Regions from separate parts of the Planococcus shenhongbingii genome, predicted to be linked through region 4. Evidence: riboswitches for the same ligand, from Rfam matches in the RefSeq annotation. Region 4 holds a riboswitch; each other region holds the start of a gene.
The links. A riboswitch is a leader RNA that binds a small molecule or an ion and turns the genes downstream of it on or off. The one in region 4 is predicted to bind S-adenosylmethionine.
Positions count from the first base shown of each region.

Region 1 (7,345 bases), 490 kb from region 4:
GGTGATTCATATGAATGAAATCATCCATAAGTTATTAGGGGAAGAATTTAAAATGCAATTTGAGGAAGACGATTTGCTGGGCGGCGCTACATTTAGTGTCAACGTCATCAGTGGCGGATCCAACACAAATGTCGTGCCAGACCGCTGTATGGTAAATATCGATATCCGTACGGTCCCTTCCCAGAACCATCAACAAATTATCGGGCAAATTGAACAGATCATCCAATCTGCGAACCTAAGATATCCGGACCTAAAGGCAGATATCCGGATATTAAACGATCAGCCTTCTTTAAGGAATTCACGTGAGGATCCTTTTGTCCAAGTGGTTCAAGACGCAGTGAAAGCAAAGGGCGGTACGACTGCGCTTGGGGGAATGACAGGATATACCGACGGCTCACAATTTTCCCAAGCGAGTAAGAAGTTCCCCATCATCGTATTAGGTCCAGGCGATACAAAGCTTGCCCATCAGCCGGATGAATATGTTGAAGTTGATGAATATCTGAGCAGTATTCAACTTTATAAGGACATTGCAAAAAAGTTTTTAGCGTAAATTCCTAACAATAAATGAATAAAAACCGAGTAGTCTTCATTGGAAGACTGCTCGGTTTTTTAAATTAGAAATACAAAACTATACTTTCAGTTTCACCCGGTCTTTTAACGAAAACCTTCCCTGCTAATAATTTAAAGCTGATACATCATCGAATTTATTTCTGTGGCCGTCTGCTTTTTTCACGCTTCTTCATTTCTTCTGCAATCAATTGGAAAGATTTCAGTTTGTCTTGAAAATCATAAGCAATAGCTACAAGCATCACTTCATCCGCGGCATAACCGGCAGCCAGCTTTTCCAGCCTGTCCACCACTTGTTCAGGCGTCCCGACAATCATCCGCTTGCGATTTTCTTCAACCAGCAGCCGTTCAAATTTTGAATAAGGATAATTCATTGCCCGTTCCGGCGGCGGCGTGCCTTTAGACGGCATGCCTTGTGCCCCCATCACAAGGGCCAAATCCATAGATGAAGCTACCCACTCCGCCTGTTCTTCTGTTTCCTGGCACATAATGAAAATAGCAACACCCTGGTATGGTTTACTGCCATCATTCGATACAAAGCGGTCGCGATAAGTCCTTGCAAAACTTTGGCCTCCTTCTCCGTTGATGAACTGGGCAAACATATAAGGGAGGCCTTTTTCGGCTGCCAGTTCCGCAGAACTCTGTCCTGTCCCAAGCATCCAGATTGGAGGAGCAGCAGCTGTCACTGGTGTCGCTTTCATTCCGTAATAAGAATGTTCTTCCGGAATAGAATCCGTCAAATACATTCTTAAATCTTCTATTTGATCCGGGAATCGGCTGACATCGCGCTTCCGCCCTTCGTTTAAAGCATAGCTCGCCCGTGGCATGCCGCCTGGTGCCCGTCCAACTCCTACATCAATTCGATGTGGATAAAGCGCTTCTAATAATTTAAAGTTTTCCGCTACTTTGAATGCTGAATAATGCGGAAGCATAACTCCGCCTGACCCGAGGCGAATGGTGTTTGTCACAGCACCCAGATGAGCGATCAAAACTTCGGGAGACGAGCCCGCAAGTGTTGTAGCATCGTGATGCTCTGAAACCCAAAAACGCGTATATCCCCACTCTTCCGCTTTCTGTGCCAGCATCGCTGTGTGTTTCAACGCCTCTTGCGGTGTACTTCCTTCTGAAATCGGTGATTGGTCCAAGATGCTGTATTTCAATGGCGCCATAAGTCTATTGCCTCCTATTTATGTCACTACATAGCCGAGAGAACGCAACACATTCTTAATGAATAAATGAGATGAAATAAATACATCTTCACGTTCCGGTTCCTGAAAAAGATCATGATAACAACGCGGCCATTCTTTAAAGCTGAATTCTTTTAATTCCTGTTGTTTGAGCCATAGTTTCGTATATGCTTGGTCAGCGATTGCATCAACTTCACCTGTTTGGATAAAAATCGGGATGTCCGGAAATTTCCCGATGTTTTGCGCTGTTTGCTTCAAATAAGTCTGCAATTCATGATACCATCCAACGGTCACAGTAGAGTTATACAAGGAATCGTCTTTTTCTTGTTCAATTACTTCTTTATTGCGCGTTAAGTCATGGATATGAATATGATGTTCAATTGCCATATTAGAGGTCAGTTTATGCAAGCCTGTCAGTGCAGCCGAAAATTTCGATGGAGTTTTTATCAAACGCAGCCAAGGAGAACTAAAGACGACGCCAGCTATTGGGTAAGGGTTATGGCTTAAGAAATTCATAACAATAGTAGCTCCAAGTCCATGGGCAACGATAAACACCGGGAGCTGTTCTTCTAAAGCAGCAAGAGTCGAAGCCCGGACCGATTCCTCATAGGCTATAAACGATTCCTGATGCGGCTGATTTGCCGGTGCACTTTTCCCATGGCCTGGCAAATCTCCTGTAATGACGTGAAAATTCTCAGAACGCCATTGATCGATTTGCCAGGCATAGCGAATATGGTGTTCATACGCGCTGTGCACGAGCACTATAACTGCCTTTGCTTGTCCTTTCGCTTCCCATTTCCACATCTGCTGCACTCCTTTCTTCATCTTTTATCCAACCAACAGATTTGACCTTTGCAGTAAATTTGTTACGATTATAGATATCTTATCTTTTTTAACGGAGGTTTTCCATGATTTACCCATTCAACGGCAAGCACCCATCCATTCATCCATCCGTATTCATCGCGGACCATACAACAATTACCGGTGATGTGACAATTGGTGCTGAATCATCCGTCTGGTTCAATACCGTCATACGCGGTGACGTCTCTCCGACTATCATCGGAAACAAAACCAATATCCAGGATTTATGCATGCTTCACCAGAGTCCAGGGAAAACATTGATTCTTGAAGACAATGTCACGATTGGCCATCAAGTGACACTCCATAGCTGCATTATCCGAAAAGGCGCACTGATTGGCATGGGATCCATCATATTAGACGGCGCTGAAGTTGGAGAAGGCGCATTCATCGGAGCTGGAAGCCTCGTTCCGCCCGGCAAAGTCATTCCGCCCGGAATGCTGGCGCTTGGGCGTCCAGCGAAAGTGGTCCGTGAACTCCGGGATGATGATAAGCAAGATATGGAACGCATCGTCCGGGAGTATGCGGAAAAAGGTGCTTACTATAAATCATTGCAAAAAACCTATATCGAGCAAGAAAAATAACAATAAAAAGACGATCAGGCATTTTTGCCTGATCGTCTTTTTGTTGTTTTTAAGCTTGTCCATTAAAGATGCCTGATTGTTCTCTAAGAACTTCCACTTTATCTGTACGTTCCCATGGAAGGTCGATATCGGTGCGTCCAAAATGTCCATATGCTGCTGTTTGTTTGTAGATCGGGCGTCGAAGATCCAACATTTTGATGATTCCAGCCGGGCGCAAATCGAAGTTTGCACGGACTAGATCGTCCAAAGTTTCTTCGTCGACTTTGCCCGTTCCAAATGTATCAAAAGCGATTGATACTGGATGAGCTACGCCGATTGCGTAAGCCAATTGCACTTCGCAACGATCTGCCAAGCCTGCTGCCACAATGTTTTTCGCTACATAACGAGCTGCATAAGCCGCTGAACGGTCCACTTTCGTCGCGTCTTTTCCTGAGAATGCGCCGCCGCCATGGCGTGCAAAGCCGCCGTAAGTGTCAACAATGATTTTGCGCCCTGTAAGGCCCGCATCTCCTTGTGGACCACCAATTACAAAACGGCCAGTCGGGTTAATGAAGTATTTTGTTTCATCATCCATCAAATGTTGAGGGACAACTTCATTGATGACATATTCTTTGATGTTGCGCTGTATTTGTTCAAGTGTCACTTCCGGGTGATGCTGTGTGGAAATAACGATGGTGTCCACGCGAAGCGGTTTATTGTTTTCATCGTATTCGATGGTAACTTGTGTTTTGCCATCGGGACGCAAATATGGAAGTATTTCTTCTTTGCGCACTTGAGCCAATCGGCGTGCCAATTTATGAGCTAGTGAGATTGGTAGAGGCATTAATTCTTCCGTTTCGTTGCACGCGAATCCGAACATCAGACCTTGGTCTCCTGCTCCAATATCGTCTAATTCTTTATCAGTCATTTGGCCTTCACGCGATTCAAGCGCTACGTTTACTCCAGCAGCGATGTCCGGTGATTGCTCATCGATAGATGTCAGAATTGCACTTGTTTCTGAGTCAAAGCCATATTTAGCACGTGTATAACCGATTTCCCGTACTGTTTCACGTACAACTTTCGGGATATCAACGTAAGTAGAAGTCGTGATTTCCCCTGCAACAAGCACTAACCCTGTAGTTACAGTGGTTTCGCATGCAACACGCGCATTGGGATCTTCTGCTAAAATGGCATCCAGGATTGCATCTGAAATCTGGTCACAGATTTTATCCGGATGTCCTTCTGTTACTGATTCTGATGTGAATAATCGACGGTTTTTCAAAATGTGTTTCCTCCTTATATCCTGCGAGATTGCTCTCGAAATTGATACGGTACTCGTTTCCCATGTCAAGTCCGTTCCGTAAGGATTGAACTTCAAGCCGTTGTGGCCTTTGTACACGAGGATTAAGGGCAATTTCATAAAAAAATCCCATCCATCATTTGCATGTGGAAAGGAGAAATCATCATAAGCACCTTTCACTCTTATCGTCCAAGGTTGAGTTCCTTGCTTCAGGTTTGGCACCTTCTCTGCAATTTGCAGCAGGTTGCCGGGTTTCATAGGGCCTGTCCCCTCCACCAGCTCGGAATAAGAGTATCCGTTCAATTTTTCATCATACGGAAAGTATAATGTTATGTCAACGTTTTTCAATCAATCTGTCCATATTAAATCATTAATAGGTGATAATAGGCGAATCAAGATCCTTAAATGTATTTTTTTCATTACAATCAGTTATTAGTATAGACTAATGGGCTCAATGTGTTATACTAATGTTCGAATATACATCCTCCCCATCACCATGGGAATAACCGAAAAGGAAGGTACATATAAATGAATCCAGTGAACTTCGCAAACAACTTAAAGGATCTTTTAAATGGCCAAAATGTGCACGTCCAGCTTTCAGTTCCGCAATTAGTGGAAGCAGCAACATCACGTGGGGAAGCCGTATTGACTCGAGAAGGCGCAGTAAAAGCTGAAACAGGCAAATACACAGGCCGCTCACCTAAAGACAAGTATATAGTAGAAGAAGAGATTTCAAAAGATAAAATTGATTGGGGCGCTGTCAACCGTCCGATTTCTTCTGATGTTTTTGAAAACTTATATAACAAAGTAATTGAGCACTTGAAACAACAAGATGCATTATATGTTTTCAAAGGCTTTGCAGGAGCAGACCCAGAGTCTCGTTTGGCTATCCAGACGATCAATGAATACGCTTGGCATAATCTGTTCGCCCACCAATTGTTCATCCGCCCGACTGCAGAAGAACTGGCGGCGCATGAAGCGGAATTTACCGTTGTCTACGCCCCGACATTCCAAGCAGATCCTGCAGTGGACGGCACTGATTCTGAAACATTTATCATCGTTTCTATGGAGAAAAAAATCATTCTGATCGGCGGCACTGAATACGCCGGCGAAATGAAAAAATCTATCTTCTCCATCATGAACCACATCTTGCCTGAAAAAGGCATTCTTCCGATGCACTGTTCAGCTAACGTAGGCCATGAGGGCGACGTAGCATTATTCTTCGGTTTATCCGGAACAGGAAAAACAACTTTATCTGCTGATGAAGACCGTAAATTGATCGGTGACGACGAGCACGGCTGGTCGGATAACGGCGTCTTCAATATTGAAGGCGGCTGCTACGCAAAAACAATCAATCTTACACGTGAGCACGAACCCCAAATCTATGACGCCATCCGTTTCGGTGCTGTTTTAGAAAACGTTGTCGTTGACGACGATACACGCATCCCGGATTATCACGATGGATCATTGACTGAAAATACACGTGCCGCTTACCCGATCCAGGCAATTGATAATATTGTGGATCCTTCGGTAGCAGGGCACCCAAAAACAATCGTATTTTTGACAGCTGATGCTTTCGGCGTGTTGCCTCCAATCAGCAAATTGACGAAAGAACAAGCAATGTATCATTTCTTAAGCGGCTACACATCTAAACTGGCTGGAACAGAGCGCGGGGTTACTTCTCCTGAAGCGACATTCTCAACTTGCTTCGGATCACCTTTCCTTCCTTTGCATGCGACTGTGTACGCTGAAATGCTTGGACAAAAAATCGACGAGCATGGTGTTGATGTATTCCTTGTAAATACGGGCTGGACTGGCGGCGAGTACGGAGTCGGCAGCCGTATGAAATTGTCATACACACGCACAATGGTGCGTGCTGCAATCAAAGGCGAACTTCATGATATCGAAACTGATAAAGAAGAAATCTTTGGTCTGCAAATTCCAAAACAAATAACTGGCGTGCCTTCTGAAATCTTGAATCCACGCAATGCATGGGCAGACAAAGAAGCTTACGACAAGAAAGCAAAAGAACTTTCTCAGGAATTCCAAGAAAACTTCAAAAAATTCGGCACCGTTTCAGCTGATATCAGCGTTCAAGGCGGACCGGCAAAGATTTAATAAGCAAGCTAAAAAAGCTATCCTTTATGGATAGCTTTTTTCATTGAAAGTTCACAAATTTTATTAATCTAAATATACAACGATATTCAGTGAAATCTCTTACTCCTGTCTCTGCATTGTACTTGTATCGCTTCGCTAGTTTCGGCCATCACCTTTCGTTCCTTCTCATCCATTCCGTCAACGCTTTTACGGTTTTGCGATTGGCTGCTGGCGGGAAAAAATGAGTATATTCCGGGAAATACCAGGTTTCGTGCTGTTGGCCATTAAGCTTTAATGCTTCTTCCAATAAATACGCTTGGCCAGGCGAGACATTTTCATCTTTTAAACCGTGGATGATTAGAACAGGCGCTTTTGTTTCGTCTAGCCGCAGCAAAGGGTTACGCTCTTCATACGCGGTCAGTGCCGTATTTGGCGTGCCTCCGTACAGTCTTTTCATCATCCGCCGCATATCCGGCCGCTCTTTATAGGTTAAAACGGTATCGGTTACGCCTGCCCATGTAACGACTGATGTGATGTCATCTCTTAATACAGCCGTCCATAGGGCCATGATGCCTCCGCGCGAAAAAGCCAGAATGTGGACCCTACCGCTGCAGAATTCCTTTAAGACTTCTACCGCGTATACCGCATCCCATCTATCCGCTCCTCCAAATTCATCCCGTCCTTGCCCTCCCCGATTTCCTCTGTAATACGGGGCAAACACGACAAAGCCTTGAGCCGCAAATTGAGCGATTCGTGCAGGACGCACCATTCCA
Region 1 is NZ_CP129235.1:1,343,981-1,351,325, reverse strand. It holds gene QWY16_RS06760 (M20 family metallopeptidase) at 1-550, shown strand, start outside; gene QWY16_RS06755 (LLM class flavin-dependent oxidoreductase) at 705-1,736, opposite strand; gene QWY16_RS06750 (alpha/beta fold hydrolase) at 1,755-2,558, opposite strand; gene QWY16_RS06745 (gamma carbonic anhydrase) at 2,663-3,196, shown strand; gene metK (methionine adenosyltransferase) at 3,246-4,457, opposite strand; SAM riboswitch class I at 4,655-4,767, opposite strand; gene pckA (phosphoenolpyruvate carboxykinase (ATP)) at 5,004-6,593, shown strand; gene QWY16_RS06730 (alpha/beta hydrolase family protein) at 6,742-7,345, opposite strand, start outside.
Region 1: another riboswitch for S-adenosylmethionine. It lies ahead of metK (methionine adenosyltransferase); the one in region 4 lies ahead of QWY16_RS09170 (LLM class flavin-dependent oxidoreductase).

Region 2 (7,345 bases), 1.2 Mb from region 4:
TAAACGTCTTGAATTTTACTTTTATGCCCAAGTACAACTTGTTTATGCCCAACTGGCACAAAAAAACCATAAAAGGATGGCTCATCCGCAATCCAGCGGACAAGCCATCCTCTTTTCCATCTCTCTATTAATCCACTACGAAATACCGTGCATCCGGATGGGCAAAAACCATAGCCGACACGGAAGCTTCGGGGTCCATCATGTATTCTTCCGTCAACTGGACACCGATGTCTTCCGGCTTGATCAAGCCGAATAATTTCGCTTGGTCTTCCAGGTTCGGACAGGCCGGGTAGCCGAATGAGAAACGCTGCCCTTGATATTTCGCTGCGAAACGATCCCGCATCGAAAAGTCGGTGGCATCGGGGAAGCCCCATTGATCGCGGATTTCCTGATGGATGCGCTCTGCAAAACCTTCTGCCAGTTCCAGCGCTGTCGCTTGCAGCGCATGGCTTTCAAGAAATTTTCCGGTTTCTTTCAAACGAGCCGCTTCATCACGTACGCCGTGCCCTGCCGTCACTTGCATAAACGCGACATAATCCATTTCGCCGCTGTCGACGGATTTTAAATAATCCGCGAGGCATAGAAACGGCTCAGCTGACTGGCGCGGGAAGGTAAAGCGTTCAATTTCAGTCTTGGCATCCGCCGGGCTATAAATAATGACGTCGTCGCCATCACTTTGTGCCGGGAAAAACTGATACATGCCGGATGGCTTTAACAATCCGGCTTGCAAGAATCCGGTCGCCAGTTCATGCAGTTCCACTGCCCGCTGGTCGCCTTGTGCAAGCGATTTTTCACTGAAGCCTTTCAAGCCGAGATGGTGGCCGATCAATGTTCGCATATTGACGTACGGATACAGATGCGCCACTGAATAATCCTTCAGCACATGCCGGCGCAAATCGTTCGGCTTGTAGACCGGCACATCTTCCCGGACTGTCTTGACCGGACGGACTGCTACCGCCAATGCCTGTTTTGATTCTCTTGCCGCTTCCGACACTTTGCGTTTTTCCTGCTGCGCATCGAGTTCTTCCAGCAGCACCGCTTTACCGGCTCCGCTTTGCAGGCGGTTGGCAAGGTCCAAGCCTTGCATCGCATCTTTTGCGTAAATGACCGGACCGTCATATTCCGCGGCGATTTTGGTTTCGGTAAAGCGCCGCGACAATGCCGCGCCTCCGACCAGAATCGGCACATCAATGCCTGCTTCCTTGAAGTCCTGGGCTGTGATGACCATCTGTTTTGCCGATTTGACGAGAAGCCCGGATAAGCCGATCATATCCGGCTTTTCTTTGCGGATCACTTCGATCAACGTCGCTGGCGTCACTTTGATGCCGACATCGATGACTTTATAGCCATTATTGCTGAGAATGATATCCACCAGATTTTTGCCGATATCATGGACATCACCTTTAACTGTTGCCAGAACAATTTTGCCTTTGCCGGAATCGTCTTCTTTTTTCTCCATAAACCCTTCCAGGAAAGAAACCGCCGCTTTCATCACGCCGGCGCTTTGCAGCACTTCCGCCACAATCAGCTGGTTATCATTGAACAGGCGGCCCACTTCAGCCATGCCTTCCATCAGCGGACCGTTAATGACATCAAGCGGCGTATCATACAGGTCGAGCGCTTTTTCCAAATCCGGAATCAGCCCTTCTTTCGTGCCTTCCAGAATATAATAGGCAAGCCGTTCAGGAACCGTTTTTGGAATATCGTCTTCGGTTTTTTCCTTTTTCTTATCGCGGTAAAAATCCGTAAAGTCGGCTAAGGTCTTATCAGTCGTCGTAAACAGCAACTCGTTCGCCATTTCAATTTCTTTTTGCGGAATTGAAGCGTAGCGCTCCAGTTTTTCCGTATTGACGATGGCATAGTCAAGCCCTGCCTGCGTGCAGTGGTATAAATACACCGCATTCAGCACTTCACGGCCGACTGGCGGCAAGCCGAATGATACGTTGCTGATGCCTAGAACTGTCAGACAGCGCGGAAATTTCTGCTTGATCAGGCGGATTCCTTCAATGGTCTCCACCGCGGAACCGATGTATTGCTGATCGCCAGTCCCGACCGGAAATACGAGCGGATCGAAAATGATGTCTTCCGGCGCAAGCCCCCATTTATTGACCAATAAATCATACGATCGTTCAGCAACTTCAAGCTTCCGTTCGCGCGTGACAGCCATGCCCGGTTCGTCGATTGTCCCAACCACAACGGCCGCGCCGTATTTCTTCACGAGCGGCATAACCGCGTCAAACCGTTCTTCTCCGTCTTCCAGATTGATCGAATTGATGATGGCTTTCCCTTGGGAAAATTTCAACGCTGCTTCAATGACGGCTTCATCCGTGGAATCAATAACAAGCGGAACTTTCACTTTTTTGACAACTTCCTTCATAAAGTTGGTCATGTCTTCGAGCTCATCGCGGTCCGGGTTTGCCAAACAAATATCGATGACATGCGCTCCGTTCTTCACTTGTGCCCGGGCAATTTCAGAAGCTTCTTCAAATCGGCCATCGATAATCAGCCGCTTGAATTTACGGGAACCGATGACATTCGTTCGCTCCCCGATAAACAGCGGGCGCATCGATTCATCGTATTGCAGCGGCTCGATGCCAGAAATCACATGGCCATGTCCGGCTGCTTCCGGCTTTCTCGGTGCTAACCCTTCCATCGCTTCCCTGACGGCTTTAATATGGGCCGGTGTCGTTCCGCAACAGCCGCCGACTACATTGAGCCAGCCTTTCTCGGCAAATCCGCGCAGTTTTTTCGACAAAGATTCGGGCGTCTCGTGGTAATGGCCTTCTTCATCCGGCAGCCCGGCGTTCGGATAACAGCTGACATAGCCATCCGAAAGCTCAGCTAAAGAACGGATATGATCCGTCATAAACTCAGGACCCGTCGCGCAGTTCAAGCCGACTGACAGCGGCTTGACGTGTTCAATTGAAATATAGAACGCTTCAATGCTCTGCCCCGCAAGCGTCGTTCCCATCGGCTCGATGGTTCCGGACACCATGATCGGCAGCTCGATGCCGGTTTCTTCAAACGCTTTCTTGATGCCAATCGTTGCTGCTTTGACATTCAGCATATCCTGGCTCGTTTCCAGTAAAATCAAATCTGCGCCGCCTTCGACGAGCGCTGTCGCTTGCACATAGAAATTATCCAGCATTTCATCAAATGTTACGCCGCCCGTCACGGATAAGGTTTTTGTCGTCGGGCCGATTGCACCTGCCACAAAACGCGGCCATTCCAGCGTTGAAAAAGCGGCTGTGCTGCGTTTCGCAATTTCCACCGCCCGGCGGTTGATTTCCGCTGCCTGTCTGCCGAGATCGTATTCATCCAGCACGATCGATGTGCCGCCAAAGGTGTTCGTACAGATAATATCAGCGCCCGCCTCCAAATAAGCATGGTGGACGCTTTCAATCACATTCGGACGAACGATATTCAAATACTCGTTGCAGCCGTCAAGCTGCTCTCCGCCGAAATCTTCTGCTGACAAATCAGCATTCTGAATCATCGTCCCCATAGCTCCGTCAATAATTAAAATTCTTTTTTCAAGTTGTTCAATTAGCTGTTTGGACATGGCTGCGATCGCTCTCTTTCTGTATATCAAGTTGGCGGATATAATCGATCAATTCCAAAGACATATCATAGCGGAAAAATGGCGTAATCAAGTAAATGCCATTGAATAATTCCGCTGCTGTATCAATCAGTTCTTTTGCGATTTGGATGCCTTCTGCGCTGGCACGGTCTTTATCATCGCCGCAAGCGCGCATCCGCTCGAGCGCATCTTCCGACAATTTGATGCCCGGCACTTCATTATGCAGGAATTCGGCACTGCGGATGCTGGTCAAAGGCATTACTCCGAGGAAAATCGGCGTATCCAGATGCTTGGTCGCTTCATAAATTTCAATGATTTTCTCTTTCGTATAAACCGGCTGCGAAATGAAATAATCCGCGCCGCTTTCAATTTTCTTCTCCAAACGCGCCACTGCCCGGTCTAAAACGCGGACATTCGGGTTGAACGCAGCGGCGACGGAGAAGTTCGCTTTTTTGCGCAGCGGTTTCCCGGAAAATGAAATGCCTTCATTCAGCTTTTTGATCAACTGGATCAATTCCAGGCTCGATACATCATAAACACTGGTCGCTCCAGGAAAATCCCCCACTTTTGTCGGATCTCCCGTTACTGCTAGGATATCATGGATTCCGAGGGCATCCAGCCCCATCAAATGCGACTGCAAGCCGATCAAGTTCCGGTCACGGCATGTTATATGCGCTAGCGGACGGATTTGTTCCTGGTGTTTCAAAATGGCGCCCATCGCCAAATTGCTGACCCTGGGAGAGGCAAGCGAATTGTCGGCCATAGTAACTGCGTCCACTCCTGCTGCATTCAGCGCTTTTGACCCTTCGATGAACTTTGTAATATCTAAATGCTTCGGCGTATCCAATTCCACAATAATGGTACGCTCCGTTTTTGCTTTTTCATGAAGCGGCGCTTCTTCAAGTGCTTCCGCTTCCCGAATGACGATTGGCTTTTTCTTCACCACTTCTTTTTCAGTAACCGGCTTTAAATTGCCGATGCGTTTTTTCAGCGCTTCGATGTGTTTTGGCGTCGTGCCGCAACAGCCGCCGATCAAGCGCGCCCCTTCTTCTCTTAATAATAAACCTGCGCGCCCGAAATAATCTGCTTCCGATTCATAAACCACCCGGCCATTTTCAAGATCCAATAAACTGGCGTTCGGATAAGCTGAAAGGAAAGCTTTTTTCGGCAACGACACTTCTTCCAGCGCTTGAATCGTATGGTGTGGCCCCAACCGGCAATTAACGCCGACAATATCAGCGCCTAATTCTTCCAGTTGGTGCAAGGCGTCATTCAAAGCCAGACCGTTTTGCAAGATACCCGGCTCGTGCATGGACACTTGGGCAATCAACGGCACATCGGTCACTTTCCGTAGATGGATGACGGTTTCAGCCAGTTCTTCAAAATCATAATATGTCTCAAGCAGCAAGGCATCCGGGTCTCCTGCCAGCAAATAGCCTGCTTGCTGGTCCACCATCGTGATGATTTCCTGCAAAGTCGCATCGCTTTTCCGGATGCCCCGGATGCCGCCGATTGTTCCAAAGACAAATTGCCCGCCCGGAGCGGCCGCCCGTTTTGCGATGCGGATTGCCGCTTCGTTGATTTCTTTCACTTGATGCTCAAGCCCGTAACGCGCAAGTTTCAAAGCATTGCCGCCATACGTATTGGTCTGAATGATATCTGCGCCGGCCTGAATGTATTCCTGATGGATCTTTTCGATGATTTCCGGCCGCTGCAAATTCAATTCCTCGTTGCAGTATTCAATGCCGTATGAATATAATAACGTTCCCATTGCTCCGTCTGCCGTCAATATTCTCGTCTTTAGCTCATCTAATAAACCCATGCTTTCGCCTCCTAAATATACAAAAAAAGCCATCTTTGAAAAAGAAGGCTTTACGATTAATAAACTCGTTCCTTTTCATCTGCCAGACATTTGCATGCCTGCTGGAATTAGCACCTGACCATAAATGGCTGGTTGCTGAAGCGTCATAGGGCCAGTCCCTCGACTTCTCTCGATAAGAATTCACTATTCAGTTGTTATTCCACTTTAACAGGCAGTTGGATTCCTTCTGATTGAATTTTCAATTTATATTTTTAAATCGTACCTGCATCCAGGCTTCAGGTCAAGTTTATTTGTTGAAAAAGAAAGAACTTTCTGTGTTAAGTCGTCAGATTCTTTATATATAAGTTGAACTGATGGTTTTTAGCTGTGATTATTTCGCATGAGTCATATACCAGTTGTAAGCATCTGAATCTAATGTCTTCAAAGAGTAATCATCAATCTCTTCAATTTTGCAATAGGGTTTAGCAAAGCCGCCATTACCATAGACACACTCATTCCTAACCGAAATATCTGTCAGTAAATAGACATTTCCTTCTTCGTTATACAAAGCATAGATAACCGATTCTTTATTATGCTTCTTAATGAGCATTATTTCCTGCAGCGGTATTTCGTATTTAAGATACTTAAAAACCTGATACATCTGGACCCGATTCTCTTCTTTAATTAAATACTTCATAACAACCTCCATGCTAATTTTAAAGCAAGGACTAAATTTTTAATAATGTCCCCGATTCCTTTCTTCAAGAACCCGCACTATTAAACTATTCCACCTGCTGCTTTAAGTATATTTTTTACCGATCTTCTTTAGCTTATCATAATTTTCCGATTTTTATATTTCTATTATGGAATGAACTTTGCCGCTTAGGAAAAGAAGGGACATCTAAATATATTTTTATCTAATATATTTCTTAGAACCCCGTCCATGGATTAGGCAAAGCTAGACGGGCACTTTTTCTGATGCTTTTACGGAAGCCCAGGCGGCACCGTTCTTCGCTTTCCCTTCAGACGGATTAATCAGCTTCTGAAAGCTCGATTCTGTAGCCCACTTATAGCGGGGTATTTTTTACAGCTTGTATTGGATCAAACTCGGCTGCGTGAACTTCGAATTTATACCAGGTAAAATCTCCTTCTTCCAATTGCCACGTGATTTCGACTTTAGAAGGAACTTTAATCCCGCCCGCGCTGTGATGTTCTTTGATTTCAGCAACACAAGGTACAAGAGGCGCTTCTGGGCTACTGTCCTTATACCGAAGAGCGATAATTTTTTCCAGCTCGCCGTCTTCCTTAAAATGATAGGTCGCTGAACCTGATACTCCCTGATAATCCATTGTCGCCTTGGCCGTGTTTCCATCAATTTCTTCCCACTTGATATACGGGCTGATGGCGGCAGTCGGATACCAGGACACTTCCATTAAGTACCGCTGCAATGCCGACTGATCGGTTTTATCATTATCCGCTTCTCGGGCGACTGGAAATAGCCCCGCCGCTTTAATGAGCAATTCAGCTTTTCCAGCTTCGAAACTGTCGCGGCCGACGATTTGGATAAAAGGCAGCATGTTCATCTTCACTGTCCAAGTGAATGACGGCGGATCGGTTGTAATGGTCTGTTCAGCTTCAGCTTTTGTCCACTCCTGCTGTTCCGGCTTCAACCTCATCCAGCCAGTTTGCCTTAGAAATATAGTGCGGATTTGGTCCTTTCCTACAATCCCTGCATTTTCCAGCCATTTTTGCACAGGTGCCGGAAGCTGCTCCAGCATCTCTTCTGTAACTTTTTGCGGCTCTGCATCCGGCACTTTTGCCAGCTGCTGCTCAATTTGTTTCTTGCTCTGGCTGCTGAAATTCCACAGCGCCCCTTTATATAACGCGGCCACAGCAACGACGGAAAGTGAAATCGCGACTTTCTTCCTCATCTTACAGCACCTCCATTTTTTCGTTACTACTAT
Region 2 is NZ_CP129235.1:579,767-587,111, reverse strand. It holds gene metH (methionine synthase) at 128-3,562, opposite strand; gene QWY16_RS03055 (bifunctional homocysteine S-methyltransferase/methylenetetrahydrofolate reductase) at 3,543-5,402, opposite strand; SAM riboswitch class I at 5,475-5,581, opposite strand; gene QWY16_RS03050 (hypothetical protein) at 5,773-6,078, opposite strand; gene QWY16_RS03045 (DUF6920 family protein) at 6,449-7,312, opposite strand.
Region 2: another riboswitch for S-adenosylmethionine. It lies ahead of QWY16_RS03055 (bifunctional homocysteine S-methyltransferase/methylenetetrahydrofolate reductase); the one in region 4 lies ahead of QWY16_RS09170 (LLM class flavin-dependent oxidoreductase).

Region 3 (7,345 bases), 2.0 Mb from region 4:
CGACTCAAATTGGATAAAGAACGGTTAAGCGATATAGCAGCGGCCTTGATTCAATTGACAGAACTGGAGGATCCGGTCGGCGAAGTGCTCGAACAATGGGAACGCCCGAACGGTCTTGCGATGTCCAAAATCCGCGTTCCGCTTGGCGTAATTGGCATGATTTACGAAGCGCGCCCCAATGTGACCGTAGACGCTTCAAGCCTGTGCCTGAAGACAGGCAATGCGGTTGTGCTTCGCGGCAGTTCAACCGCCATCCATTCCAATAAAGCCCTTGTGAAAGTGATTCATCACGCTTTGGAGAAAAGCGAATTGCCGGCAGAAGCGGTTCAGCTGATCGAAGATACAAGCAGAGAAACAGCGGCACAAATGTTCAAGCTGAACTCTCATCTGGATGTGCTGATTCCACGAGGCGGCGCAAAACTGATCCAAACGGTTGTTGAAAATGCCAGCGTACCGGTCCTTGAAACGGGCGCCGGAAATTGCCACGTCTATATCGATGAAACAGCCAATGCTGAAATGGCCATCTCTATTGCTCTCAATGCAAAAATACAGCGTCCGTCCGTCTGCAATGCCTGCGAGACCATCCTGGTACATAAAGAATGGGCAAAGCATCATCTGGCTGAACTCCTTGATGCCTTGCAGCAGCAAGCGGTCCAAATCCACGGTGACGAAGCAACTCAGCAATACGGCGAAGTGATCCCGGCCAGTGAAGAAGACTGGGGCACGGAATACCTGGGGCTGGAAGTAGCCGTCAAAGTAGTGGACTCAGTCGATGAAGTGATTGAACACATCAATTTATACGGCACGAAACATTCGGAAGCGATCATTTCAGAAACTCTCGAAAACGTCGACAAATTCTTTATGGAAGTGGACTCTGCAGCCGTTTACCATAACGCATCTACACGTTTTACCGACGGTTTTGAGTTTGGATTCGGAGCCGAAATCGGCATCAGCACGCAAAAGCTTCACGCGCGCGGTCCAATGGGGCTGCCTGCTTTAACTTCCACAAAGTACTTGATCCAAGGCAATGGGCAAGTGAAATAACCATAAGAAAAGGCCGGAAAGCAATCGCAGTGATTGCTTTCTGGCCTTTTTTGTATGTAAGAGCTTAATTTGCCGCGTTTGCTCTTTTATGCCGCCACATCATATAGCGGTAACGGATCGTGCAGCCGATGCAATAGCCCATCAGCGCAACTCCTGCTGCTGCGACAACCATAATGCTGAAAGCATAACCCACTAGCGTAAAACCGAATAGGAAAGCCAGCAACGATAATCCCAGGCAAATGGTGGCAATCCATTGATTGAAAATCTGCTGGGCGCGGTCTTCCTGAATATAGTGGTTTGCCGGTTTTTTTAAAAATCGTCTCCCGACTAAAATCACCGGGTTCTTGCCGGTTATAAGTGTCAAGACGCCTGCAGCAAATGGCAGGAACAGAATCGCTTTATGGAAAATCAGCGCCAAGATGACGGTAAGGACAATAAATAACTGATTGGATTGAACAAGTGGTTTTGGAATTGTCATGCGGAAGCCTCCTCTGGTCGTTTCCATTATACTAAGTTGCTTACTGTGAATAAAGGAGATGGGCTCCGCTTGCAAAATAAAAAACACCGGCATCAAATAAAATGCCGATGTTTAGTACTGCAAATTCAGTTCTGTACGCTTTCTTCTTCCTGATAAACAGGAACCCATCCTTCAGTCGTAACGAAAATGCGGACTGCGACAACTTTGCGGTCATCTGCCAATGTAAAGTAATGGGTGATGTTTTCAGGCACAGAAATCAAATCTCCAGGAGACAGATGCACTTCAAAAAAGCGCTCGTCTTTTCCTTGGATGATGAAAACGCCGTGCCCGCTGACGATGTAACGCACTTCATCATCTGTGTGAATGTGTTTGCGCTGGAAGTTTTTCAGCAGTTCATCCAATTTCGGATTTGAATCGGACAGCGAGATGATGTCTGCTGCCTGGTAGCCTCGGCGTTCTGAAATGTCGTCGATTTCCGCTTTGAAAGCTGCCAGGATATCCTCTTTTTCTTCATCGCTGAGATTGAATTTCTCGCGCAGGTGCTCCGGCAATTTGTTGATGTCCCAATGCTCGTAAATAACTTCCTGCTGTTCGAGGAATGCTGCTACTTCGTTTTGCGCTTCGATTGTTTCATTTGTTCCTTGAATTTTAATGATTGCCATTATGAATCTTCCTTTCCGTTTTCAGTTTTAATGTGAATGTATTTGATACAAAGCCATCTGATACTGGAAAAGAAACTCACTTGCCTCCAGCAGTTTCTTGGCTTCAAAACCGTTTTTGCCCCACACGGTAATGCCATGGTTGCGGATCAGCACTGCGCCGCTATCGGCAGTCAAGTGTTTTCGGAACTCTTCCGCAAGGTCAGGGATGTGGGCGTGGTTTGGGATGATGGGGATGGTCAACACCGCATCTTCATCCCATAAACCGAATGCTTTGATGAGTTCAAGGCCTTGGAAATCAATTTTTCCACGGTTCCCGTATAGTTCCGAAATGATGTTATTGGCAACGGTATGGATATGGAGGCTGCACCCCGCAGGTGTTTTCGAATAAACTTCACAATGCAGCAAAGTTTCAGCCGACGGCTTCAAATGTGTCTCATCGACTGCCTTGCCGGCTGCATCCACCAGCAAAAAATCTTCTGCCGTGCGTTTGCGCTTATCTTTGCCGCTGGCCGTCACAAGAAATTCAACAGGCGAATCTTGGACTTTAATGGCCAAGTTGCCGCTCGTTCCCATGAACCAGTCCCGGAGCGCCAATTCGTCTTTGACATCTGCAAGTTCCTGCCATCGCTCCTGAAGCGCCGTCATAGCTTCACACCCAGACGAGCGTCGATGATGGAAGTGACATCCCGGAAGTTTTCAAACGGCTCATACGACAAGCCGAGCTCTTCGCATTTCTCGATTAAAAAATCGCGGGCAATGACGAGGTCTGCCCGTTTCGCCGCTTCAAGATCGGTGATGGAGTCTCCGATGACGATGCTTTTCGCGCCGTTTTCAAGCAGCTCGCGGATAATGGACGGCTTGCAGCAGCCGCAGCCTTGGCTCGTGCATTCGTCATCGCATCTGTGCGGAAAATTGATGTTGATCGTTTCTCCTGAAAAATCGGCTTCGTTGCAATAGACGCCGGCGAAAGGGCCGAATGATTCGAGCAGCGGATAGACAAAAAAGTCAATGCCGCCGCTGACGATATAAAGCGCAATATCCTGTTTTTTGGCGTAGGCCACGAATTCAGAAAAGCCGTCACGGATTTGCGCCTGTTCCAGCACATAGCTGATAATGTCGTCTTTTTTCGATGACGGCAACAGCGTGAACATCTTTGCAACGCCATCTTTTATGGAGACCCGTTGGGCCAGGATATCGTCTTTGACCGATTCCCAGCCGGGCGGATTGAATTTTTTCATGATTGCGATGATGTTGTCGTTGTTGGTCACCGTGCCATCAAAATCGCAGAAAATCACTGGTTTGCTCAAAATGCTTACCCCCATATTGCCAATGCTGTTTTTAATTCTTCATGCTGTTCAGAAGCGTCGGCGAGTGTTTTTTTGCTTAAAACGGCATCAACTGCCTGGCGGAAAGCTTTACCGCCTCCGGCTGCACCGTCCGGATGGCCATGTACGCCGCCTCCTGCATTGATGATACTGTCAATTCCGAAATCGTTGATCAATAACGGAACAAGTCCGGGATGGATGCCTGCAGAAGGCACTGGGAAGCTTCGCTTCAACGGACTGTCCTTCACCAATTCCTCACCGAGTGCCCGTGCCTGGGCTTTTTCAAGAGCAACACTGCCGTAAGGGGAGGGGAACAAAGAAAAGTCGGCGCCTGCGTAGCGGACCAGTTTTCCGAGTGCCAGAGAAGTGGCCAGTCCATAAAAGTTGGAAGAAGTGAAAGCGCCGCTGAATGCTGGATGCGCCATGAGCGGCAGCCCGATATCCGGATCTTCTGCTAGTTCCTGCAGCACATCCAGACCATAAGCATGGACATTGAACAGCAAGGCATCCGCTCCAAGTTTGCGTGCTTTTTTTGCCTTGTCACGCAAGCTGGAAGTGCGCCCCGACAAGTTCACCGCATAAAGCGTCCGGTGCCCAGTTTCCTCAAAGACCTGCTGCAGCACGTTTTTCCCTGTCGTGATCCGCTTCTCAAAAGGCGTCAGCGGATTATCAAATAGAATCTCATCATCTTTTACCAAATCCACTCCGCCGAGCGCCTGCTGGCGAAGCTGTGAAGCGAGGAAATCCAAGTCGCGGCCGATGACGCCTTTGAAGATGCTCATGACAAGCGGCCGGCCGGTAACGCCAAGCAATCCCCGGATTCCGTCGATGCCGAATCGTGGTCCCGGAAAATGCGAGAGCAGCTCTTCGTCAAACTCCAAATCAAGCAGCTTAACTTCACCATCCAGCGACAATTTGCCGAAGACGGTGGTTAATATTGCCGGGAAATCCGCTGAGAAGTTGGCACTTGGATACGAAATCTTCACCACAGCCTTGATTTCATCCGGCTTTAACGGATGCGGGGAATCTTCAAATTCCGTTGTCGAAACGACATTTCCTTTATGGTGTTTTAATTGCTGCTGTTCCAATAATGGCAAGTCGGTCCACGATCCGATCGTCAGGCCCAGGGCGATTCCTTCTGCCTTTTTCCCGAATGAACCCGCTTTGCCATACAGCTGGTAAGTCGCTGTTAAACTGCTCATTGCATTCACACTCCTGTTAAAAATCAAAATAAAAAACCTCTTCAAACAAGAAGAGGTTAATAGGCTTAACAACTTCTTATTTCTCAGCCTCATTAAATGGCTGCAAGAATTAGCACCGTGTCCAATAATGGACCGGTTGCCGGGTATCATAGGGCTCGTCCCTCCACCTGCTCTGAATAAGAATGCGTATTCAATTGTTTTAATAAAGAAATTAGTTTTGATTATTTCATGTATGAAACATTCTGTCAATGAATATTCGCAAAATTATTTGTTGTAAAAAAGTTATTGACAGTCAATTCTGAACCGTGATAGGATTCTTTTCAAACAGCATATAGTTACTCAAATAGTACTCTTATCAAGAGCAGGCAGAGGGAAATTGGCCCTATGACGCCCAGCAACCGACCGTAATACCTTCGTGAGAAGGGGCGCTTTCGCGCCGGAATGCAAATTCCGCAAGGCACGGTGCTAATTCCATCAGAAATGACCATTTCTGAAAGATAAGAGGCGTGGAATCTATCATTCTAGGCCTCTTTCTTGCGGAAAGAGGCTTTTTATATTGACCCGGAAAGGTAGATGAATAATGACAATAGCATCCAAACAATACGAAGCATTAACCGAAGAAAAAGCCATTGCACTGGCTCAGAGCCTATACCCATTCCCTGAAGGAGCGGAACTGGTGTGCCGCGAAATCGGAGACGGGAACTTGAATTATGTATTCCAGATCAAAGATCCTAAAAGTGGAAAAGGGTTGATTATCAAACAGGCATTGCCATATGCGAAAGTTGTCGGGGAAAGCTGGCCGCTGACATTGAAACGCGCAACGATTGAAGCGAACGCTCTTCAAAAGCATAGCGAATTTGCACCGGGGCTGGTACCGGCCGTTTATGCCATGGATGAGGAACTGGCGATTACCGTAATGGAAGACTTGTCTCATCTGACGATTGCACGCGAAGGGCTGATCCAAGGGGCAGCTTATCCAAAACTATCGGAAGACATCGGTGAATATTTGGGACGCACGCTGTTCCATACATCTGATTTTGCGCTGCACCCGTTTGAGAAAAAGCGGTTGGTGGCCGACTACTCCAACCCGGAACTGTGCAAAATAACAGAGGACCTTATTTTCACCGACCCGTTTTTCAATAACGACACCAATGATTACGAACCGGAGCTTCAAGCCACGGTCGAAGCTATCTGGAACAACGGTCCATTGAAACTTGAAGCGGCAAAGCTGAAGTTCAGTTTTTTGACGGAAGCGGAAGCGCTATTGCATGGGGACCTTCATACCGGCAGTATTTTTGCCAGTGAATCGGAAACGAAAGTCATCGATCCCGAATTTGCTTTTTACGGTCCTATTGGCTTTGACGTCGGCTTGTTTCTGGCAAACTTAATCGTTCAGTCAATCACCCGGAGCGGCGAAGAACGCCAAGTGATTGTGAATCATATCGAACGTACATGGGAAGTTTTCTCAACCCGCTTTTCAGAACTATGGGACCGGGAAGGCATTGAAGCATACAAAGACACACCAGGCTATAAAGAGTTCATATTGGAAAAGATATTCCGCGACACGCTTGGCTTTGCCGGCTGTGAATTGATTCGACGCACAATCGGACTGGCACATGTTAAAGATTTGGACAGCATTGAAGATAAGAACTTGCGCATTCGTTTAAAGAAACAAGCTTTGCACACCGGCGAAGCGCTGATTTTAAAACGTTCCGGGTTAACAACAATCAGTGCGGTATCTGGTCTGCTTGAGGAGCTGAAGCAATGACCATTCCATTATCAATTGCCTGGACAGACGGGCAGTTGGTCATCTTAGATCAACAGAAATTGCCGCATGAAATTGACTATTTGACACTCGAGACGATTGAAGATGTCTATGAAGCCATCTTTACGCTGAAAGTTCGCGGCGCCCCGGCCATCGGCATCACCGCCGCTTATGGCTTAGCACTGGCAGCCCAGCGGCACGATGCTGAAACAGTGGAAGCGTTCCTGCATGATGTGCGCAAAGATGCGCTTTATCTAGGAGAGTCGCGTCCGACGGCCGTCAACTTAATGTGGGCGCTCGATAGATTGCTTGAAGCCGTTCAAAAAGCTGAATCTGTAGAAAATGGAAAAGTGCTGCTTATCGCAGAAGCGGTGCGCATCCACCAGGAAGATGAAGCTTCCTGCCGGCAGATCGGCGAATATGCCTTGGCGCTTTTGGAAGGGCATAAACGGGTGATGACCATCTGCAATGCCGGATCGATTGCCACTGCGAAATATGGAACAGCCTTGGCGCCATTTCACCTTGGAAGCGAACGCGGCCGGAAATTTGAAGTGTTTGCATGTGAGACCCGCCCGGTATTCCAAGGTGCACGGCTGACCGTCTGGGAGCTTCAGCAGTCAGGAGTGGACGTCACGCTTATCACCGACAGCATGGCGGCCCACACTATTGGGGCGAAAGACATCGAAGCCATTATCGTGGGCGCGGACCGCATCGCGGCGAACGGCGATACCGCCAATAAAATCGGAACACTCAACTTGGCGATTCTCGCTGATGCTTATGGGATTCCATTTTATGTAGCGGCACCCGCATCAACATTTGACGTCACCATTGACAGCGGTGCAGAAATACCAATTGAAGAACGGAAAGCG
Region 3 is NZ_CP129235.1:3,843,764-3,851,108, reverse strand. It holds gene QWY16_RS18705 (glutamate-5-semialdehyde dehydrogenase) at 1-1,044, shown strand, start outside; gene QWY16_RS18700 (DUF4395 domain-containing protein) at 1,109-1,522, opposite strand; gene QWY16_RS18695 (1,2-dihydroxy-3-keto-5-methylthiopentene dioxygenase) at 1,648-2,184, opposite strand; gene QWY16_RS18690 (methylthioribulose 1-phosphate dehydratase) at 2,212-2,829, opposite strand; gene QWY16_RS18685 (2-hydroxy-3-keto-5-methylthiopentenyl-1-phosphate phosphatase) at 2,826-3,491, opposite strand; gene mtnW (2,3-diketo-5-methylthiopentyl-1-phosphate enolase) at 3,497-4,711, opposite strand; SAM riboswitch class I at 4,785-4,894, opposite strand; SAM riboswitch class I at 5,061-5,215, shown strand; gene mtnK (S-methyl-5-thioribose kinase) at 5,292-6,479, shown strand; gene mtnA (S-methyl-5-thioribose-1-phosphate isomerase) at 6,476-7,345, shown strand, end outside.
Region 3: another riboswitch for S-adenosylmethionine. It lies ahead of mtnK (S-methyl-5-thioribose kinase); the one in region 4 lies ahead of QWY16_RS09170 (LLM class flavin-dependent oxidoreductase).

Region 4 (7,345 bases):
CCCCAGCCTTCAATGAACGATGGATTGAAGAATCGAAGAAACATGGATAATGCCGTACCTGCAATTAATCCTATGATTGCTCCTTCTTTATTAGCACGTTTCCAGTACAAGCCTAAAATGACAATTGGAAACAGCAAGATGATTCCATCATAAGTGAATAACGCAAGAAAAACCATTAATCCCAAATCGGCGGTACCAAAAAACAGAGAAACCAATGAAATAACGATTACGGATATTCTTGCAATATTTACTGCTTTCTTGTCCGAAATATTCTTATCTATTACTTGAGCTAAATCCCTCGATACGGTTGTACTGATTGCCTGCATTATGCCACTCACTGTTCCCACACTGCTTGCCATAATAATTACACCAAGCAGCCCGAGTACAATAGGACCCGATTCGCTGGCTATCCACAAAAAAGCACCTTGTACATCAGATAAAGCCTGATTGTAAGAATGGATAAATATAGCAGTAACAACAAAGACAGAAAAGAATATTGCGTATATAATCGGTGCAAGCAAAGCGGAAACTTTGATAGTCCGTATGCTGTCACTGGCAAATAACTTATTGTATGCCCACGGCCACAAAAATCCGCCTAAACCGCTTAATATCACAATTGACGTCCAATATGGAGTGGGCGGTTCCCAACCTGGACCAGGATAAGTCAGCATCCCCGGATAATCATTGACGACCATTTCAAATCCTGAGGCAAATCCGCCAAAGTATTTATATACAAAGTAAATCATTAGAGCGGTACCGCCAAATATTAGTATTAAACCCTGAAAAACATTCGCTGTTATTACAGATCGCATGCCGCCTAGTGAAACAAAAACAGCAACTGCTATTATTCCCAGGACCATACCCCAAAACTGGGAAATCAGTCCACCCGTAGCATATTCAAAAACATACCCCTGCGTTACAATCTCAACGATCAACCAAGGAATTGTAAACACAATCCCCCAAACTCCAGTGAGCATCCGCAAAGACTTGCTTTGATACCTAAATCCTAATAATTCCGATTGAGTTTTGATTCCGTACTTGACACCCCAAATATATGTTTTTGGGGCAACATAATACATCACAATCATTGTTATTGTTGCATAAGCTATACAATACAATGCGGTAAATCCATAAGTTACAGCCATGCCTGCCCAAGCTGTATACATAGCTCCAACAACCCATGTTGCTAAAACCGAAAAAGTTAAAGCAAAAAAGCCAAAAGACCGGTTAGCTGTTGCGTAGTCTTCAAAAGAGCTTACCCCTAACTGTTTCCTGATAATAAAAAGCATCATCGCAAAAAAGAGAACTATCATTATTAAGGGGATTGTATTCAACTTTCCTCACCCCCACTAACCTTACGAATATCTATCGGTGAAACCTCAATATCCAGTTCCCCTAATTTTCTTTCGACAAAAAATTGTACACATAATCCCGTGCACAAAAGAGCCACACATGAAAAAAGATAAAATATTGAAAACGGCAATCCAATGACCCATGGCTCGATTGTATTGGCTAAATCAAATAAGCCTGGAAAAGTCATGCAAGCCGTGATTACAGAATAATAAATTAAAAAAATGCCATTCTTTTTGCTTTTAATAGTATTGAGCATCTAAACACTCCTCCAAATAACCAAATTCTCTATCATTTAAAAATAAATATTCATTTATAAGAGGGAATATAATAAAAGTTATCATTCCCCCCATCTTCATCTGCATGACTAATACAATGCTAATTCTCTACTTATACATTTTTATACTTCGGTTTTCGAGTGGATCTCTCGATATTGGGAAGCAGTATGATTGTCCGGCAAACGATCATATCCGAAAAGATTGTTACGGAAGGTGCCATCCTCATACTCTTTTCTAACGAGACCACGCTCTTGCAAAATAGGAACAACCCCATCAACAAATTCTTCAAAGGTTCCCGGGGTGATGGCATAAGAAATATTAAAGCCATCAATCCCCACCTCATTGATCCACTTTTCCATTGTGTCTGCTACTTTTTCTGGGGTGCCTACTTCAACATGACCGACAGACCCAATACCAACGAAATTGGCTAATTCTCTTACTGTCCATTGTTTATTCGGATCCACTTTTGTGAAATTTTCAACGACTGATTTCATTGCATCGCTTTTTACATATTCAATTTTGTCATCGGGATTGTATGCTGAAAAATCAATGCCTGTCCATCCCCCTAATAATGCTAAAGCACCTTCATAACTTATATGTTTTTTGTATTCTTCATATTTTTCTTCTGCTTCTTTCTGTGTGCTGCCCAATATTGGAGTAAGTGATGAAAGAATTTTGATTCCATCTGAGTTACGTCCAGTTTGTTTTGCTTCTTCACGAATGGAGTCTACGGTTTTTTTCGTGATTTCTGCTGTCGGCGCACTAATAAATACAAGCTCAGCATGTTTAGCTGCAAACTTTCTTCCTCTGCTTGAAGCTCCAGCCTGAAAAATAACGGGTGTTCTTTGCGGAGACGGTTCACTTAAATGTGCTCCAGGAACTTTAAAGTATTTTCCTTCATGTCTAATGTCATGTACTTTTTCTGGATCTGCATATATTTTTCTTTCCTTATCTACGCGAACAGCGTCTTCTTCCCAACTTCCTTCCCATAATTTATAAACGACTTCCATATATTCATCTGCCATTTCATAACGTTCACTATGACTAATTTGCTGATTTAAACCAATATTGACAGCAGCGCTGTTTAAATACGACGTCACAACATTCCAGCCTATACGCCCTTTTGTTAAATGATCTAATGTAGACATTCTTCTAGCAAAGATATAAGGATGTTCGTAGCTTGTCGATGCGGTTAAGCCAAAACCCAGATGTTTCGTTGCTTGAGACATAATCGGAACTATAAAAGCGGGATCGTTGACTGGTACTTGGGCCCCCTGACGGACAGCGGCATCACGGGAACCTTGATACACATCGTATATCCCTAAAACATCAGCTAGGAAAATAGCATCAAAACGCCCTTTTTCTAATACTTGAGCGAGATGGACCCAGTATTCTGCGTCTTTATAAGTCGAGGATTGATCGTCCGGATGTGTCCATAAACCTGGTGAATACAGTCCTGCGCAATTCATATCAAATGCATTCAAATAAATTCTTTTCTTAGCCATTAAAATCTCTCCTATGTAATTTATTTTCTCTTATCCGAGTGAATACGAAGTATTTTGTTTCTATGAATAACCGATAGATAAAAGTTTAAATCGCTGCTATCAAATCACTCCCTTCTAGAAATTCCGGAATTTCACACGGCCCTACCGGTTCGTTATTTTAGGCCTTTCTTAAGTGTCCAGTGATATTTCAAGTTATAATCTTCGCAAAAGACTCTTGGAATATTTTAGGACAATAAAAAATACACCCTTTTTTCTATATTAAGAAAAGAGGGTGTAAATATATACGTCTATGTATATTTCGTTTGCTCTTATCTTTCAAGAAATGAATCTGCAGGAATTAGCACCTTTCCAACCATAGTTGGAGGTTGCTGAAGCGTCATAGGGCCAGATCCCTCGGCTTCTCTTGATAAGAATTATTTAATTGTTGTTAACAGTCTAATCCGATAATTCCGATTAGTCAACAAGGAATTTATAATTTTAACTAATAAATTCCTTTAATCAGAAAAATTCAATTAAATATAAGAGAATTCATAAAGTACATTTTCACACACAAAAGGGAGCGAAGAAGTACTTCAATCATTCGGTAGTGACCCCTTAAAGTTAGAGTTTCAGTTATGCAGCTAATTGGCTGGCATGAATTCGGTAGTTCACCGGGCTCATGCCGGCCAATTTTTGCTTGATGCGTTCATGGTTGTAGTAATGGACGTACCGTTCAATTTTCAGTTTCAGTTCTTCGAAGGGGACCAATTCTTCTCCGTAATACATCTCTTGTTTAAGCAGGCCGAAGAAGTTCTCCATGGCCGCGTTGTCGGCACACGTCGCCTTTCGGGACATGCTTTGGAAAATCCGGTTCTCTTTCAATGTCTTCGCCCAGTATCGGTGCTGGTAATGCCAACCTTGATCGGAATGGATGGTGGTCCGATACCTGGCTTGTTCTCCGATGACTGGCAGGGCATTCCGTAACGATTCCATGACGAAGTCGAGGGTTGGGCGTTTCGCCATACTCACGCCAATGATTTCCCCGTTGTAGAGATCCATCAGCGGACTCAAATACAGCTTTTCTTCTCCTGCACATTTGAATTCCGTCACGTCCGTCACGATTTTTTGCAAGGCATGCGTGGTGTGGAACCGGCGGTTCAACCGGTTTTTGGCGATGGTGCCTACTTGCCCCTTATAGGAACGATAGCGCGATTTCCGAATGAACTTTACGCAAGTGAGGTTCAATTCGCCCATGATGCGCTGGACTTTCTTGTGGTTGATGACGTACCCTTGCGCCTTTAATTCCAGAGAGATCCTGCGATACCCGTAACGGCCGTCGTGTTTTTCGAAGAGCGCCAGAATCAACGTTTTCCATTCCAGATCCGGATCTTCCAACCCAAATCGCTGGCGGTGGTAATGATACGTCGCTTCTGGCAGATCGACGATCTCCAGCACATCCGTTAATCGGAATCCTTCTTTTTGGAGTTCGAATGCCAGCGCTGCTTGTGCTTTTCGAGGTAGGCATCCGGATTCTCCTGGAAAGCGTTCAACTTTTTTAAATAAGCGACTTCCAAACGGAGAAGCTCATTCTCGCGTTCAAGTTGTTCTTCACGGGACATCGTCCCAGCCGGTTTTGCCGGTTTCTTTTTCGAATTTTTCGCCATGGGTGGCCGTCCTTTCTTTCTCAGGCCTCCTGCCCCTTCCGCCAAAAATGTCTGTTTCCATTTCACAATAAGCGTCGGGTTGTGCATCTTGAATTCAATCGCTGCGTCCTGGTAGGAAGCGCCTGTTTGTTTCATAAAGTGTAATACATCCAATTTGAATTGAACAGAATACACCTTGTTTTTTTGCCTGTTCCGCAATCCTTCTTTTCCGAATGCCTGGAAAGCCCGCACCCAGCGTGCTATTTGCCCGTGGCTGGATATCCCGTATTTTCGGGCTAAGCGTGGATAACCCAACGGGCCAGCCAAATACTCGTTGACCAGCTTCAGTTTAAATTCTTCGCTATATTTCATCATAGAAAAACACCCCAAAAGTTAGATTTTTAACTCTAACTTTTGGGGTGCAGTACCTTCTCTTCTCTCCCTTTGTATTCATGCAGCTTTTGATAATCCCTCATATGTAAACCATTCCCTTTATTTATTGAAATATTTGAAGGCTAGTCATTGACTTCCTCTCTCATCTTCAATGTGCACTTCAAAAACCCGGGCTTCGTATGGAAAGCATATTCTCCCTTAGCTTCAATTGGATTTGTTTTTCTTCTTTCTTCTATTTCCTTGCAAGAACGTAATCATCCAGAGGGGACTCCTATGCTAATCCAAACCCATATCAGGATTTCGCCATTTTCTTCTATAACCGCCGGTGGACTAATAACTTCGGTAAATATTTCCGGCATGGACGTTTGCCATTAGTAAAAAAAAACCTTGCCCGAATCTGCGCAGGCCGCACAGAATACGGAACTAGGCCTTAGTGGAATGAGGATTATCATCCATTCCGATCAGGGAAGTGACGACTCGTCATATGTCTATCAGAATTTGATCAAGGAGAAACACGCTGTGATTGAATCGTTCCATTCGACTATCAAGTCGAAAAAATTTCAATATGTCAAATTCACTTCATTGAATAACTTTCAAGTCGTTGAGAAAGTAACCGGCTATTTGCATTATTACAACGAAGAGCGGATTCTCGAAAAGCAGGCTGCCCGGCACCAAGGAATTTGGGGCCAAGCAGCCTGCTAAAGTTTTTATAGGTGTCTCGAATCGCTATGGAAGTCTATGCGCATCTTCTTTTTGTCTTACATAACTCGTATAATGCTCTCAACGTCAATCTATCAATCCCCACATATTTGAAAAGATTCCAACAAAGATCAATGCCAATACGACGATTGTAAAAATGACCATACCGACTTCTAGCGGCACATATTCCTTGATTTTCGGTTCAACTAAGCCTTCATTATGGTACATAGAGTGATCATGCAGCAATGGTTCGACGGGTTCGACGGGTTCAATAGGTTCGGTAGAGTCCTGGATGGTTTGGAATTCCTCTTTATCCAAAGGTTCTTGTTGATTCATAATGAACGCCTCCCATTGTTCTTCTTGTCGACATAATATTAACATAAAAATCAGATAATTAACACTATGGAGTTTTTCTCTGAAACAGAAAGGTGCTGAAGTTTATGACAATAAAAAACTGAGTGCTTAAAAGCAATCAGCCGAAAAATCCCCAAATGTCGGAACTTATACCAGTAATAACGATGATCAATAACAAGAAAACGAAAATGACGGTTTGAATCGGTTTGTATTTCTGCAACTTCCGATATAATAAGGAAAGAAACTTCTGGGCACTTGCTGAATCAAAAACAGAAACTAAAAACGTTTGGAGTAGATGACATGACCGAGATGTTCTTGTATAACTGGCAGATTCGAGAAGAATGGCTGGACTGGTGCGAGACCCTCTCACCGGAAGAATTAGAGAAGAAAAGAGTGGGCGGAATGGGCAGCATTTTACACAATTTATATCATGTGGTCTATTGCGAGCAATACTGGATCAACCACTTGCGCGGGACCCCGGTCCTTGGCAATGACATGAAGAATATCACCGCTTTACAGGAGGTGAAGGCATTTTCGGCTCTTATCCAACCGCAAACCCATCAATTTCTCCAATCCTATCCACTCGAAGGAGCAGATCAGGTTTTGGAACATCAAAGAAAAGACGGTTGCATCAAGTTGTTGACGTATGAGAAAGTGCTCAGGCATATTACGGCGCATGAAATCCATCATATCGGTCAGCTATCCGTCTGGTCCAGGGAGATGGGATTGAAGCCCGTTTCTTCGGATCTGATTTATAGAGAATTGGACTAACTCTCTATAAAACACTCTAGATACTCCACCATAAGAAAGAGAGGCTGCAGTTTTGCGCAGCCTCTCTTTTTTGTGGATTCCCATCTGAATGGCCAGAACAGCTCATGACAGGTAAACTACAGTTGCCAAGCCAACTCATTTAAGAAGGCCAGAACATCTTCGTTCACATCGTCCATGTCCGGGCCTAACGTCATCAAATGCTTGGAGTTCGGATACCCCTTCACGGTTTTGTGGTCCGATGCCACGCTTTGGAAAATCATTTCGGCACTTTCTTGATACAACGGCTCATCCAACTCCCCGTACAGTATCCGAATGGGCGAGGTTATTTGCGTTAAGTTGTCCCTCGTTCGGTCGATGAGCTGTTGGAACTCGA
Region 4 is NZ_CP129235.1:1,829,547-1,836,891, reverse strand. It holds gene QWY16_RS09180 (sodium:solute symporter family protein) at 1-1,334, opposite strand, end outside; gene QWY16_RS09175 (hypothetical protein) at 1,331-1,609, opposite strand; gene QWY16_RS09170 (LLM class flavin-dependent oxidoreductase) at 1,751-3,133, opposite strand; SAM riboswitch class I at 3,439-3,546, opposite strand; partial or broken gene QWY16_RS09165 (IS3 family transposase) at 3,746-4,612, opposite strand; gene QWY16_RS09160 (helix-turn-helix domain-containing protein) at 4,573-5,130, opposite strand; gene QWY16_RS09155 (hypothetical protein) at 5,587-5,850, shown strand; gene QWY16_RS09150 (hypothetical protein) at 5,935-6,183, opposite strand; gene QWY16_RS09145 (DinB family protein) at 6,502-6,972, shown strand; gene QWY16_RS09140 (alpha/beta hydrolase) at 7,089-7,345, opposite strand, start outside.